DNA from 2 places in the Cupriavidus sp. GW823-FHT06D04 genome. Region 1 is predicted to be linked to the other one. Evidence: predicted binding sites of a transcription regulator. Region 1 holds the regulator's gene; the other holds the start of a gene.
What was found. The regulator NrdR, encoded in region 1, represses ribonucleotide reductase genes. The targets are predictions, from matches to a motif close to CACNANATNTNGTG.
Positions count from the first base shown of each region.

Region 1 (7,453 bases):
ACGCGCTGGCGTTGTCGATGGCTTCGGGCGTTGGTTGTCGGCCTTGCAGGTAGCGGATGCTCTCGTAGTAGAGTTCGCCGACGGGATCCAATGACTTGTAGGCGCCGGAACGCCCGAACTGATTCAGGTAATTGATGACACCGCTGATGTTCTCTGACGCGCTCTCGGGGTTCTGGATGAATACGCCGTCGTCATCCCATTCCCGGCGCAGGTTGCTGGCTTGATTGAAATTGCTGTCGACAGTGTTTGGCCCCACATACTTCAGGGGCGCGCGCAAGACACCGCCATAACGGGTATTGGCACTGTCGTTCAGATAGCCAAACGCGCCAAAGCGGACCTTGTCGGCGTTGCGCTGCATTTCACCAGCCGGCTTGTACCCGGTGCGATACAGCTTGCAGAGATCGGTGCGGGACTTGGCTTCGCTTGCATCGCAGACTTGCACCCGTACCAGGTAGGTGCCCTGGTTCTTGTACTTGCCGGGGCTCGCGCAGCTGGCGCCGGATTCGGTGCTGTCCCCGAAGAACACCTTGTTGCCGCATGAAGTGATGTAAAGGGTCCGGCTGGTGAAAGGCGTGACCGAGGACGCCTTGTCGTAAGTCTTGCGGGGGAAGTAGGAGCTGCTGTTGAAAAAACTGTCCTGCAGCACGGCACGTTGCAGGATGGTCTGCGTGGCGGTGTCAACCACGCGGTCGCCCCCGGTCAGCGCGTATCGCAGCATATCGATGGCCGAGGCCGTGGCCCAGTTCATGAAGTTGCCGCTGAACTGGCCCGCGCATGTGTGATCGGCCGTGTTGGCATCGCCAGCAATGACAAAATAGCCGTTGCTGTCGCCCCCGCTGTAGTTGTAGCACTTGAGCGGATTGAAGTAGCCGATGTATTCGGTGGCCGGTGAATACGTGCCGGAGCGATAGGCTGCCCCAACCGTGGGGAATTCTACCGAGAGCGTCAGCAGCAGGTTGGGGTGGATATTCTGATTGCGGCCGTACAGCGGTGCCTGCGCGATCTTGACGGTCGCGAGGCTGCTCTGTTCTGTCGCGGCAAGCAACGCGCCGGCGGGCAGGCTGAGAAGCGCAGCCATGGCCGCGAACAGGAATTTCCGGATGCGGCTCATTTGCCGTGCTCCGCGACAGTCATGGGCGTTGCCATTCATTCCCCCTTTCGGTAGTACGACTGCAACATGACCCGGGTCGCCGGGTTTGCGCCAAAGCCGACGGCCGTGACGCGGAAGATGTATGCGCCCTCGCTCGCGCCTGGCGACATGTCGTTGATCGGCTCGATGATGTAGCGCGGCAGCGCGGCAGGCAGCAGCCCGCCGGTCGCGGTCGGGAACCTGCGGCCGGTGAAGGTGCCATAGGCGGTGGTGCGTGCGTTGGCGCCAGTCTGGCTGAAGTCAACGGTGAGCCAGTTCGGCGTACCGTCGAGCACCGGGTCGCACAGTCCCTGGAAGGGTGAGGCGCCTGTCACGCCCGTATTGCAGCCCGCCACGAACGGCAGGACATTCATCGTGGTGCCGGAGAAGATGGCCGACCGGCTGGTTGGCGCGGCGACACCCTGGATGTCGATTTCTGCATCCAGCAAGGCTGCCTCGGCCGCTTGCTGAGCCAGGTCCCGGTCGCGCTGGTTCGATGCCATGCGCTTGCTGCCAATGGCCAGCCGGGCGCCGGCGATGGCGATGACGCTGATGATCAGCAGCATCACCAGGGCGGTGATCAGCGCGATGCCACGCGGGTTGGGTTGCGCGGTGCGGGCGTTCATGTCGGCGAGCACGTGGTGCAGGTTGCCATGTTCCGGAGCTGTACTGTGACGGTGTACAGTCGTCGCATCCGCTGCAGTTGCGTGGCTGGTGTGAAGGACATGTCGTTGCCCGGCGAGCCCGGGAACAGGCGCCCAAACAGGCGGAAGGTTGGCGGATCCTGGGGCGATGCGCTGGCGGTATCGCCCATCAGCACCATGGCAATCTTGATGGCGACGACGTTCTGCCAGGTGGTGGGCAGGGCCAGCACCTCGGTGGCTGACAGGAAGCGGTCCGGGGTCTGGTCGAAATTCGTATCCACGCCGTAGAGCACCTGGAAGACTTCGACGCCTGAGATCAGCGAAACAGCCTGGTACGCCGTGCCGGCCGTGAGGATTTCCTTGTTGGCGGTGTCCCGTGGACGATAGCCACACATCAGCTGAGGCATGCCGCTGGCATCGTTGCTGACATAGAAGACCGCCATGCCGCGCGCGAGGTCTGCGTCTTCCCAGGCCTGCGGCTCGGCGACGCCGTTGCCGGAGCAGTCGATCATGCTGTTGTCCGGAACGGTGCGGTCCTGCTGCGTGCCCGAACCGAAGAAGCGGACCTGCAGCACATCGCTCTTGTTCACGGCGCCCGCCTGGGCAGGACACGCGAGGTTCTGCGCCGGATTGCCGAGGTCTTGCGTGGGGGCGCTGCAGTTGTCGAGGCCGCTGATGGTCGGCGACAGGCTCGTGGTCGTGAGCATGACGCCTCCAGGGCTGGGCGCGGGTGGCCCGCTGGCGCCGGGCGAGGCCGCGGCGCTGTTGCCCGCATAATTGCTCCAGGCGGCCTGGCGCACGATCCGCACCACGGTATCCACCGCAAAGCGGCCTTTCTCATCCAGCGCCGTGGTGTCGTCGATGCTGTTGTAGTTGGCTCGCCCGGTCAGGTAGAGCGCCGCGGCAGCCATGATCAGGAGCAGGCTCAGCGTCATCGCTACCATCAGCTCCACCAGCGACAGCCCCAGCTGACGATGCCGGCCGGGGTTGAGATACGTCCTGGCGTTCCGCATGTCAGTTCACCGTACCCTGCGTGGCCACGATGACCACCTGGGGGCGCGTGCCCATGTCGGACATGTCGACCCGTGCCGCGACGGTTTTGGCGGCAAGCCGCGAGATCCAGCCGATCTTGATGACAATCGGTGCGTCGTCCGGGCGGCCAGTGGCCGATGGCGTGCATCCCCATGAGAAGCCGGTGGTCTGGTCGTACGCAACCATGTCCCGGCAAATCACGGCGCGTCCGCCAGGCAGGCCTGTGCTGACACGCTCCCAGAACTCGGCGACATCGAAATCCGCCAGTTGCTGCGCGCACCCGGCCGCCGTGCCCGAGCAGGCGATCGCGTACGGGCTGTTTGCTGCCGTGAGCGCGGGTGGCTGCCCGGTGGCGGTGTCGATGAAGTAGCGGTTCGGGGTGATGGCTTCCGCCGCCGCGCCGGTTTGCGAGACGGCAGGATTGGCACGCATGCGCTCGGCCATCTCGGTGGCCAGCTGCATGGCAGTGGTGTCGTAGGAAGCTTGTTGCGTGAAGCGGGATGAATTCAGCAGCAGGCTGGCGACGCCGAGCACGCCAACCGCCAGAACGACAATTGCCACCAATGCTTCGAGCATGGCAAAGCCGGCTGCCCCGCGGCAGCGTTGACCCATTCTGACCCCCGTCAAAAGACGTCCGACTTCGTTAACTTCTTTTTTTGGTCTGCAATCCGGGCCCTTTTAATATGCGACAGCGGGCCTTGCGGAAATGCAACGGGGATTAAACAACGATTTTGTTACTTTTACTACCCCTTCCGGGGGGTGGACGCCGCAAATTCATCCAGCACGTCGCGGAATTCCGACACGTCCTCAAAGCTCCGGTACACCGAAGCAAAGCGGATATACGCAATCTTGTCGAGCTTGCGCAATTCGCGCATCACCAGCTCGCCGACCTGGCTGCTGGGGATTTCCTTTTCGCCCAGGGCCAGCAGTTTTTCTTCGATGCGGGTGATGGCTTCGTCGATGGCTTCGGCGGAGACCGGGCGCTTGCGCAGCGCCAGGCGCATGGAATCCTTCAGCTTGGCGCGGGTGTAGTCCACGCGCGAGCCGTTTTTCTTGACGATGGCGGGGAAGAACAGCTCGATCCGCTCATAGGTGGTGAAGCGGCGGTCGCAGGCTTCGCAGCGGCGGCGCCGGCGCACGGCATCGCCGTCTTCCGACATGCGCGTGTCGAGTACCTGGGTATTGGAATGACCGCAAAAGGGGCATTTCATGCCGGACCACCTTCAGTTGAACCCCGTCGCCTTGTCCGTGTTGTCGTTCTGCGGTGGCGGGGCGGGTTGGCGAGGCCCGCAAGCCGGTGCCCCGGGGCGCCGGCTTGCGGAGCTGCCGGCCGCTCATGCGAACCCGCATGGGCGGCCTCGATGCATCAGCCGTAGACCGGGAAACGCTTGGTCAGGGCTGCCGCCTGCTCGCGCACGCTGGCGATGTTGGCGGCGTCGTGCGGGTTGTCCAGCACATCGGCGATCAGGTTGCCGACGATGCGGGCTTCTTCTTCCTTGAAGCCGCGCGTGGTCATGGCCGGCGAGCCCAGGCGGATGCCCGAGGTCACGAACGGCTTTTCCGGATCGTTGGGGATGGCGTTCTTGTTGACGGTGATATGCGCCTCGCCCAGGATGCGCTCGGCTTCCTTGCCGGTGATGTTCTTGGCGCGCAGGTCGACCAGCATCACGTGGCTTTCGGTACGGCCCGAGACAATGCGCAGGCCGCGCGCGATCAGGGTCTCGGCCAGCACGGCGGCGTTCTTCACCACTTGCTGCTGGTAGGCCTTGAACTCAGGCGTCAGCGCTTCCTTGAACGCGACCGCCTTGCCGGCGATCACGTGCATCAGCGGGCCGCCCTGGATGCCGGGGAAGATCGCCGAGTTGATGGCCTTCTCGTGCTCGGCCTTCATCAGGATCACGCCGCCGCGCGGGCCGCGCAGGCTCTTGTGCGTGGTGGTGGTGACGAAGTCGGCGTGCGGCACCGGGTTCGGGTAGACGCCCGCGGCGATCAGGCCGGCGTAGTGGGCCATGTCGACCATGAAGTAGGCGCCGATCGACTTGGCCACCTTGCTGATGCGCTCGAAGTCGATGCGCAGCGCGAAGGCCGAGGCGCCGGCGATGATCAGCTTGGGCTTCTTCTCTTGCGCCAGCTTTTCCAGCGCATCGTAGTCGATGTCTTCCTGGGCGTTCAGGCCGTAGCTGACCACGTTGAACCACTTGCCGCTCATGTTCAGGGCCATGCCGTGGGTCAGGTGGCCGCCTTCGGCCAGGCTCATGCCCATGATGGTGTCGCCCGGCTTGAGCACGGCGAAGTACACACCCTGGTTGGCCTGCGAGCCCGAGTTGGGCTGCACGTTGGCGGCTTCGGCGCCGAACAGCTGCTTGACGCGGTCAATGGCCAGCTGCTCGACCACGTCGACGTACTCGCAACCGCCGTAGTAGCGCTTGCCGGGATAGCCCTCGGCGTACTTGTTGGTCAGCTGCGAACCCTGGGCGGCCATCACGGCCGGCGAGGTGTAGTTCTCGGAGGCGATCAGCTCGATGTGGTCTTCCTGGCGCTGGTTTTCCTGCTGGATGGCGGCAAAGACCTCGGGGTCGATCTGGTCGATCGTAAAACGGCTGCGTTCGAACATGGCGAAACTCGTCTGAAAAATAGGGAATCCGATTCACGCATCGGGGGTAGGGCGCGCGGGGAAGGCTAGCGGCGACCAGCACCGGCGGCACGTTGTAACCGTCGGTGCAGGGCGCACCCTGCTTCCCATTCGCTGCCCAGGCGAGCGGCAGGCGCAAGCAACTTCACGCCTAGGCGTGCTGAACGTTACGCGAACGCGCAATGAACGTCACGCCAGAGAACTTGCGCTTCCTCGTGGTAGTGCCCACTGACTTCGCCAGTCGCGCAAGATGGAATGGTTGCGCGCAGTGTAGCGCGAGGCGGGCGCCCGCCGCAAGCCGTCGGCCCCGCCAGGCAAGGACTGGCAAGGGCTGGCCAGCAACTTGCTGTTGCAAAGTCGTCATGCGGGTTTACACGAAACCGCTATCGCTCTCCGTTACAATCGCGGCCATGACAAACTTTGTCTGGACCCTGCGGGTGTACTGGGAAGACACCGACGCGGGTGGCGTAGTGTTCTACGCCAACTACCTGAAGTTCTTCGAGCGCGCCCGCACCGAGTGGCTGCGTGCGCTCGGCATCGAGCAGCAGTCGCTCGCCGACGAGGCGGGCGTGGTATTTATCGTCCGCAGTACGGCGGTGGACTACAATGCGCCCGCCCGGCTGGATGACCAGCTCGAGATCCGCACGCGCATCGACCGGGTCGGCCCGGCGTCGGTCCAGTTCACCCAGGAAGCCTGGCGTGCCGAGCTGATGCTGGCATCTGGCGCGATCCGCGTTGGGTGTGTCGATCGAAGCACTTTCCGTCCCGCCCCGATTCCCGACCCCGTTCTAGCTACCATCAAGTCCGCACGATGAATCCCGTGACCGTCACGCAAGACATGTCGATCGTAACGCTGGTGCTCCACGCCAGCCTGCTGGCACAGGCCGTCATGGTGCTGTTGCTCGTCATGTCCCTGTTTTCGTGGACCTATATCTTCCGCAAGCACCTGGCGCTGCGCTCGGCGCGCACCCAGACCGAGGGGTTCGAACGCGACTTCTGGGCCGGCGGCGACCTGCAGGCGCTATATAACAGTGCCGTCAACAACCGCCACAACACCGGCGCGCTGGAGCGGATCTTTGAATCCGGCATGGGCGAGTTCCTGAAGGCACGCGAGCGCGGCAATGAAGCCGGCGCGCTGCTCGATGCCGCCCGGCGCGCGATGCGCGCGGCCTACCAGCGCGAGATGGATGTGCTGGAATCGCATCTGCCGTTCCTGGCGTCGGTGGGTTCGGTGAGCCCGTATATCGGCCTGTTCGGTACGGTCTGGGGGATCATGAACGCATTCCGCGGCCTGTCGAATGTGCAGCAGGCGACTCTCGCATCGGTAGCCCCCGGTATTGCCGAGGCGCTGGTAGCAACCGCGATCGGCCTGTTCGCGGCGATTCCGGCGGTGATCGCCTACAACCGGTATGCCACGGAGATCGACCGCCTGGCGATCCGGTTCGAGAGCTTCATGGAAGAGTTCCTGAACATCCTGCAACGGCAGGCACGCTAACTGCACACGTATCGAATCTAATCCAGACGGTCCGGGCGCAAGCCCGGGCCGGCGTTTCCAGGAGTCCTGCAATGGCAGCCATTCAGCGCCGCGGCGGCTCGCGCCGCCGGGCCAGCGCCGAGATCAATGTCGTGCCGTACATCGACGTCATGCTCGTGCTGCTGGTCATCTTCATGGTGGCGGCGCCGATCGTGAGCCCCGCCACCGTCGACCTGCCCACTGTGGCCAACGCCACGCCGCAGCAGAAGGCGCCGCCGATCGTGGTCACCGTGCACGAGAGCGGCCAGCTCACCGCGCGCGGCAAGGACAACGCCGGCAATGCCTTCGAGCGCAAGCTCGACAAGCAGGGCCTGCTCGACTTTGTGCACCAGCGCCAGAACGAGAATCCCGACCAGCCGGTGGTGATTGCCGCCGACCGCTCGGTCAAGTACGAGGCGGTGCTGGACGTGATGTCGATCCTGAAAGCCGATGGCATCAAGCGCGTCGGCCTGATGGTCAAGTCCAAGACCTCCTGACGCATT
Region 1 covers NZ_JBXAHL010000001.1:256,555-264,007, reverse strand. The annotation lists gene AC1Q7H_RS01255 (pilus assembly protein) at 1-1,111, opposite strand, end outside; gene AC1Q7H_RS01250 (pilus assembly PilX family protein) at 1,147-1,755, opposite strand; gene AC1Q7H_RS01245 (PilW family protein) at 1,752-2,786, opposite strand; gene pilV (type IV pilus modification protein PilV) at 2,788-3,417, opposite strand; gene nrdR (transcriptional regulator NrdR) at 3,549-4,016, opposite strand; gene glyA (serine hydroxymethyltransferase) at 4,172-5,419, opposite strand; ZMP/ZTP riboswitch at 5,547-5,692, opposite strand; gene ybgC (tol-pal system-associated acyl-CoA thioesterase) at 5,848-6,252, shown strand; gene tolQ (protein TolQ) at 6,249-6,932, shown strand; gene tolR (protein TolR) at 7,004-7,447, shown strand.

Region 2 (7,453 bases), 440 kb from region 1:
GCGGCGCCAATGACGCCCAGGTGCGCTACGGCGCCATCGCCTTGCCGGCGCTGCTCGAGCGCACCGGCATGCTGGCCCCCGCCGCGCGCGATACACTGCCGGCCAAGGCTTTCGTGCTGACGCTGCGCATCGAGAGTGCCGATGCGGCCGCCGCCTGACCTGTCCCAACCCAGCCACCACCCCATGCCACCCCGAATGCCCCGAGCGCCCGACCCCATCCTGGTCATCGACGACGAGGCCGACCTGCGCGAGCTGCTGGACATCTCGATCCGCCGCATGGGCCATGACGTGGTGCTGGCCGGCTCCCTGGCCGAGGCGCGCGAGAAGCTGGCACAGGGCCGCTACAGCCTGGTGCTGACCGACATGCGGCTGGGCGACGGCCTGGGTATAGAGATCGTGCGCCAGCTGTCGGCCGCGCCGGAGCGCATCCCGGTGGCGGTCATCACCGCCTACGGCAGCGCCGACAACGCCGTGGAAGCACTCAAGGCCGGCGCCTTCGACTACATCGCCAAGCCGGTCTCGCTGGAGCAGCTGCGCAGCCTGGTGCTGAACGCGCTGGGCCGCCAGCAACGCGACAGCACCGATGCCGAAGCCGCCGCGGCCGAGCAGGCCGCCGACCGCGCCGCGGCCCTGCTGCCCGGCCATTCCGCCGCCATGCAGGAGGTTCGCCGCTCGCTGTCGCGGCTGGCGCGTAGCATGGCGCCGGTGGTGATCAGCGGCGAATCCGGCAGCGGCAAGGAGCGCGCCGCGCGCGCCATTCACGCCACCAGCGGGCGGGCCGCGCATCCCTTTATCGCCGTCAACTGCGGCGCCATCCCCGAGAACCTGATGGAGTCCGAGTTCTTCGGCCATGTCAAAGGCGCCTTCACCGGTGCCGACGGGGAGCGCGGCGGCTTCTTCCAGGCCGCCAACGGCGGCACGCTGCTGCTGGACGAGGTGGCCGACCTGCCGCTGCCGATGCAGGTCAAGCTGCTGCGCGCGCTGCAGGAGCGCCGCGTGCGCAAGATCGGCGCCAGCCGCGAAGACGCCGTCGACGTGCGCGTGATGTGCGCCAGCCACAAGGACCTGGCCGCGATGGTGGCGGCCGGGCAGTTCCGGCAGGACTTGTACTACCGCCTGAACGTGCTGGCGCTGCGCATGCCCACGCTGCGCGAGCGCGGTGAAGACATCCCGGTGCTGGCGCGCGCCATCCTGGACCACCTGGCGGTGCGCTACGGCGACCCGCGCCCCAAGCGGCTGTCGCCGGCGGCGCTGCAACGGCTGGTGGCCTATCCCTTCCCGGGCAACGTGCGCGAGCTGGAGAACCTGCTGGAGCGCGCCTACGCCTTTGCCGAGAGCGAAGAGATCGAGCTGGCCGATCTGGGCCCGCTGGACGCCGGTGCCGAACGGGCCGGGCTGATGCATGCCCCCGCGCCGGCGATGGCGCCTAACTATTACGCACCCTGGGGTGCCGCAGGCATGTGGGCGCCGGTGCCGCCGGCCGCCGCGCCCGCGCCGGCCCTGGCAGAGCCGCCGCCCGTGGCACCGACCCCGGCCAGCGCGCCCGAACCCGAGCCCGCCGGCGACCCCGCCGAACGTGCCTGCCGCGGCATCGTCTTCCCGATCGACCTGCCGGCCAGGCTGGAAGCCGTGGAGCGCGAGCTGATTCTGCAGGCGCTGGCGCAGACCAACTTCAATCGCACCGCGGCCGCGCCGCTGCTGGGCCTGAACCTGCGCCAGCTGCGCTACCGCATCCAGCAACTGGGCATCCGCGAAGCCATGGACGCCGCCGACCGCAGCGCCGTGGAAGGCGGGGGCACGCCATGAGCAAGCCTGAGCACCGCTACCTGCCCGATGCCGACGGCTGGGTCCCCGCCGCGCGCCGCGTGCCGTCGCCCAATTTCGATGAGCGCCCGGCCGGCATGCCGGTGGACCTGGTGGTGCTGCACAACATCAGCCTGCCGCCCGGCCAGTTCGGCAGCGGCGACATCGAGGCCTTCTTCCAGAACCGGCTCGATCCCAATAAGCACCCGTTCTTTGCCACCATCCACCAGGTGCAGGTGTCCGCGCACTTCCTGGTCACCCGCGAGGGTGAACTGGTGCAGTTCGTCCCGTGCACGCAGCGGGCCTGGCACGCCGGGCAGTCAGACTTCTTCGGCCGCGCCCGCTGCAACGATTTTTCCATCGGCATCGAGATCGAGGGCTGCGACGACCTGCCGTTCACCCTGGCCCAGTACGACACCGTGGCCGCGCTGGTGCCCGCGCTGCTGGTCGCCTACCCGGTGCGCGCGATTGCCGGCCACAGCGACATCGCCCCGGGGCGCAAGACCGATCCCGGCCCGCATTTCGACTGGGCGCGCTTCGCCAGGCAGGCGGGCGTGGCGCCGGGCATGTTGCCCTACCAGTGCCCTGGCGCGGCTGGCCAGGTGACGAATTCTTAACGTCATTCCCCATCCCCGTGCGCCCCGTTCCGGCGCACATGCCCTACCTCGGCGTGGGGCTATCGCAACCTCGCAACAATCAAAAAAATTTTTGTGAAATGTGCAGTTGCGAACGGTCTGGCGAAAACCCTTGCGAGTATTAGGGTTGCGGGCATGTGGCGCTGCCGCATCGGCGCAACCGCCTCCGAAATAGCGCTTGTCAAGACTGGTCATTCGGATTCGTTTCACTATACTTAGCCCAGTTTCACGCGTCACACACTATATCTAGTAGTCAAACCGGGGAGCCGGCCCAAGGGCGAGTCAGGGATCACGAAGTTCGTGCATCGTCTCGAAACCGCCCGCTAAGGCCAGCGAATCACAAGAGTCCCTGGCGAAATGTTCACGTAAAGGCAGTCTGTCCGCCCTGACTTCACGCCGGGAGGGACGTTCTTTTCGCCGCATTTCGCCAGGGACTCTTTTGTCTCTTATTTCCAGGGTAAAAACAGGAGTTCTCATGCAAACGGCCCAGAACGAAATCACCACGGGTGGCGCCGCCGCCGGTATTGCACCGACCGCGCAGCAGACCCCCGCCAACGCCGCCAATACGAACTACCCGGATCACAAGATCATTCGACGCAACGGCGCCGTGGTGGCTTTCGAGCCGTCCAAGATCGCCGTTGCCATGACCAAGGCCTTCCTCGCCGTGAATGGCGGGCAGGGCGCCGCGTCCGCGCGTGTGCGCGAGATCGTCGAGCAACTGACTGACAACGTCGTGCGCGCGCTGGTGCGCAGCCGCCCCAACGGGGGCGCCATCCATATTGAAGACGTGCAGGACCACGTGGAACTGGTGCTGATGCGCTCGGGCGAGCATGAAGTGGCCCGCGCCTATGTGCTGTACCGCGAGAAGCGCAAGGACGAGCGCGCCCAGGCCAACGCCCAGGCCGTGGCCCGCGTGCAGGAAGGCGGCATCTCGGTCAACGTGACCGATGGCGGCGTCACGCACGTGCTGGACATCGCCGCGCTGCACGCCCTGATCGACAATGCCTGCAGCGGCCTTGGCAATGCAGTGAGCGCCGAGCCGATCCTGAAGGAAACCCTGAAGAACCTGTACGACGGCGTACCGATGACGCAGGTGTACGACTCCGCCATCCTGGCCGCGCGTACCCTGATCGAAAAAGACCCGGACTACAGCCAGGTCACCGCCCGTATCCTGCTGCACACCATCCGCAAGGAAATCCTGGGCACCGAAGTGACCCAGGCCGAGATGTCCAGCCGCTACGCCGAGTACTTCCCCAAGTTCATCGCCCGCGGCATTCAAGCCGAACTGCTGGACGAGCAACTGGCCACCTACGACCTGGCCCGCCTGGGCGCGGCGCTGGACGCCGGCCGCGACTTCCAGTTCAACTACCTGGGCCTGCAGACCCTGTACGACCGCTACTTCCTGCATATCGATGAAACCCGCATCGAAATGCCGCAAGCCTTCTTCATGCGCGTGGCCATGGGCCTGGCGCTGAACGAGAAGGACCGTGAAGCGCGCGCCATCGAGTTCTACCAGCTGCTGTCGTCGTTCGACTTCATGTCGTCCACGCCGACCCTGTTCAACTCCGGCACCCGCCGCTCGCAGCTGTCGTCGTGCTACCTGACCACCGTCTCGGACGACCTGGAAGGCATCTATGAAGCGCTGAAGGAAAACGCCCTGCTGTCCAAGTTCGCCGGCGGCCTGGGCAATGACTGGACCAACGTGCGCGCACTGGGCTCGCACATCAAAGGCACCAACGGCAAGTCGCAAGGCGTGGTGCCGTTCCTGAAGGTGGTCAACGACACCGCCGTGGCGGTGAACCAGGGCGGCAAGCGCAAGGGCGCCGTCTGCGCCTACCTGGAAACGTGGCACCTGGACATCGAAGAATTCCTGGAACTGCGCAAGAACACCGGCGACGACCGCCGCCGCACCCACGACATGAACACGGCCAACTGGATTCCGGACCTGTTCATGAAGCGCGTGATGGAAGCCGGCGAATGGACCCTTTTCTCGCCCGCCACCTGCCCGGACCTGCACGACAAGGTCGGCAAGGAATTCGAAAAGGCCTACCTGGGCTATGAAGCCAAGGCCGCCAGCGGCGAACTGAAGCTGTTCAAGAAGCTGCCGGCGCTGCAACTGTGGCGCAAGATGCTGGGTATGCTGTTCGAGACCGGCCACCCGTGGATCACCTTCAAGGATCCGTGCAACATCCGCAGCCCGCAGCAGCACGTGGGCGTGGTGCACAGCTCCAACCTGTGCACGGAAATCACGCTCAATACCAATGAGAGCGAGATCGCCGTGTGCAACCTGGGCTCGGTCAACCTGGTCGCCCACATGACCAAGCAGGCCGACGGCACCTACGCGCTGGATCACGCCAAGCTGCAGAAGACCGTGCGCACCGCCATGCGCATGCTCGACAACGTGATCGACATCAACTACTACGCCGTGGACAAGGCGCGCAATTCCAACCTGCGCCACCGTCCGGTCGGCATGGGCATCATGGGCTTCCAGGACTGCCTGCACGTGCTGCGCACGCCGTACTCCAGCGACGCCGCCGTCAAGTTTGCCGATACCTCGATGGAAGCGGTGTGCTACTACGCCTACAAGGCTTCGACCGAGCTGGCCGAAGAGCGCGGCCGCTACAGCACCTATGAAGGCTCGCTGTGGGACCGTGGCATCCTGCCGCAAGACTCGCTCAAGCTGCTGGCCGAAGAGCGCGGCGGCTACCTGGACGTGGACCTGTCCAGCACGATGGACTGGGACGCGCTGCGCGCCCGCATCAAGCAGCACGGCATGCGCAACTCGAACTGCATCGCGATCGCCCCGACCGCGACCATTTCGAACATCATCGGCGTGTCGGCCTGCATCGAGCCGACCTTCCAGAACCTGTACGTCAAGTCCAACCTGTCGGGCGAGTTCACCGTGGTCAACGACTATCTGGTGCGCGACCTGAAGGAGCGCGGCCTGTGGGACGAGGTGATGGTTGCCGACCTGAAGTACTTCGACGGCTCGCTGTCGCGCATCGACCGCATCCCGCAAGACCTGCGCGACATCTACGCCACCGCGTTCGAAGTGGAGCCGACCTGGCTGGTGGAAGCCGCCAGCCGCCGCCAGAAGTGGATCGACCAGGCCCAGTCCCTGAACATCTACATGGCCGGCGCCTCGGGCAAGAAGCTGGACGACACCTACAAGCTGGCCTGGCTGCGCGGCCTGAAGACCACCTACTACCTGCGCACCATGGCTGCGACGCACGTGGAGAAGTCCACCGTGTCGCGCGGCTCGCTGAACGCAGTGTCGTCGGGCAGCGACAGCGGCTCCGCCCTGGACGCAGCCGCAGCATCGGCCCCGGCCATGCCGGAAGCCGAAGGCGCGGTCTGCACGATGCGCCCGGGCGACCCTGGCTTTGAAGAGTGCGAAGCCTGCCAATAACGTAAGAGAGTAAAAGCCACCCCCGCCCCTCTCCCGCTTGCGGGAGAGGGGCGGGGGTGAGGGCCGGCGCCACCACGAAGTGAAGCGTCAAATCCGACCAAACCGCCGCCCCCAAATCGAATCACGGAGAACCACATCATGCTGAGCTGGGACGACGACGTTCAAGCTACCCCGCAGGCCGCACCGCAGCCTGCCCTGCAACCCGCTGTTGCCGCCACGGCCGACCAGCAAGGCGTACTGCCGCCGGCCGCCACGCAGCCCGGTATCCTGGGCGACAATCCCAACGCCGCCGCCGCGCAAAGCAACCGCCGCGTCAATGCCGCCGACAAGCGCGTGATCAACGGCTCGACCGACGTCAACCAGCTGGTGCCGTTCAAGTACAAGTGGGCGTGGGAAAAATACCTGGCCGGCTGCGCCAACCACTGGATGCCGCAGGAAATCAACATGTCCCGCGACATCGCCCTGTGGAAAGACCCCAACGGCCTGACCGAAGACGAGCGCCGCATCATCAAGCGCAACCTCGGCTTCTTCGTCACCGCCGACTCGCTGGCCGCCAACAACATCGTCCTGGGCACCTACCGCCAGATCACCGCGCCGGAATGCCGCCAGTACCTGCTGCGCCAGGCCTTTGAAGAGGCCATCCACACCCACGCCTACCAGTACATCGTGGAGTCCCTCGGCCTGAACGAAGCCGAGATCTTCAACGCGTACCACGAAGTGCAGTCGATCCGCGACAAGGACGAGTTCCTGATCCCGTTCATCGACACCCTGACCGACCCGTCGTTCAAGACCGGCACGCCGGAAAACGACCAGAAGCTGCTGAAGAGCCTGATCGTGTTCGCCTGCATCATGGAAGGGCTGTTCTTCTATGTGGGCTTTACGCAGATCCTGGCGATGGGCCGGCAGAACAAGATGACTGGTGCTGCCGAGCAGTATCAGTACATCCTGCGCGATGAGTCGCTGCACTGCAATTTTGGTATCGACCTGATCAACCAGATCAAGCTGGAGAACCCGCATCTGTGGACGGCGGAGTTCAAGGCTGAGATTACTGAGCTGTTCAAGAAGGCGGTGGATCTGGAGTATCGCTATGCGGAGGATACGATGCCGCGTGGGGTGTTGGGGTTGAATGCGCCGATGTTTAAGGGGTATCTGCGGTTCATTTGCAATCGTCGTTGCCAGCAGATTGGGTTGGATCAGTTGTTCGCGAATGAGGAGAATCCGTTCCCGTGGATGAGTGAGATGATCGATCTGAAGAAGGAACGCAACTTCTTCGAGACTCGCGTTATTGAGTATCAGACGGGTGGGGCGTTGAGCTGGGATTGAGGCAGTAGATAGATGCTAAGTGACAAAAAATGGGAGCAACTCGCTCCCATTTTTTGTTTGCGCATTGGCGCCTTCACGAGAGGAGCAAGCACAAGGGAAGGGCATGCGCGTCGTGCAATTTGAAATTTCGAAGCCAACAGACGATTCGGCCTTGGAAGATATGTGCGCCCGCATCTATGGCGAGGTGCTCAACGACCCACTTCCAAAGATAAACGGTCGAAGAGGACACTCAGGGCGGGATTGACGTGTTTGTGAATTCGTCGTCAGGCCGTATTTCACGCCG
Region 2 covers NZ_JBXAHL010000001.1:694,864-702,316, reverse strand. The annotation lists gene AC1Q7H_RS03295 (sensor histidine kinase) at 1-158, shown strand, start outside; gene AC1Q7H_RS03290 (sigma-54-dependent transcriptional regulator) at 184-1,806, shown strand; gene ampD (1,6-anhydro-N-acetylmuramyl-L-alanine amidase AmpD) at 1,803-2,420, shown strand; gene AC1Q7H_RS03280 (ribonucleoside-diphosphate reductase subunit alpha) at 2,914-5,847, shown strand; gene AC1Q7H_RS03275 (ribonucleotide-diphosphate reductase subunit beta) at 5,986-7,170, shown strand; partial or broken gene AC1Q7H_RS03270 (MFS transporter) at 7,447-7,453, opposite strand, start outside.
Region 2: AC1Q7H_RS03280 (ribonucleoside-diphosphate reductase subunit alpha) is a predicted target of NrdR. The motif match lies at 2,677-2,690, and genes of this name have one in related genera.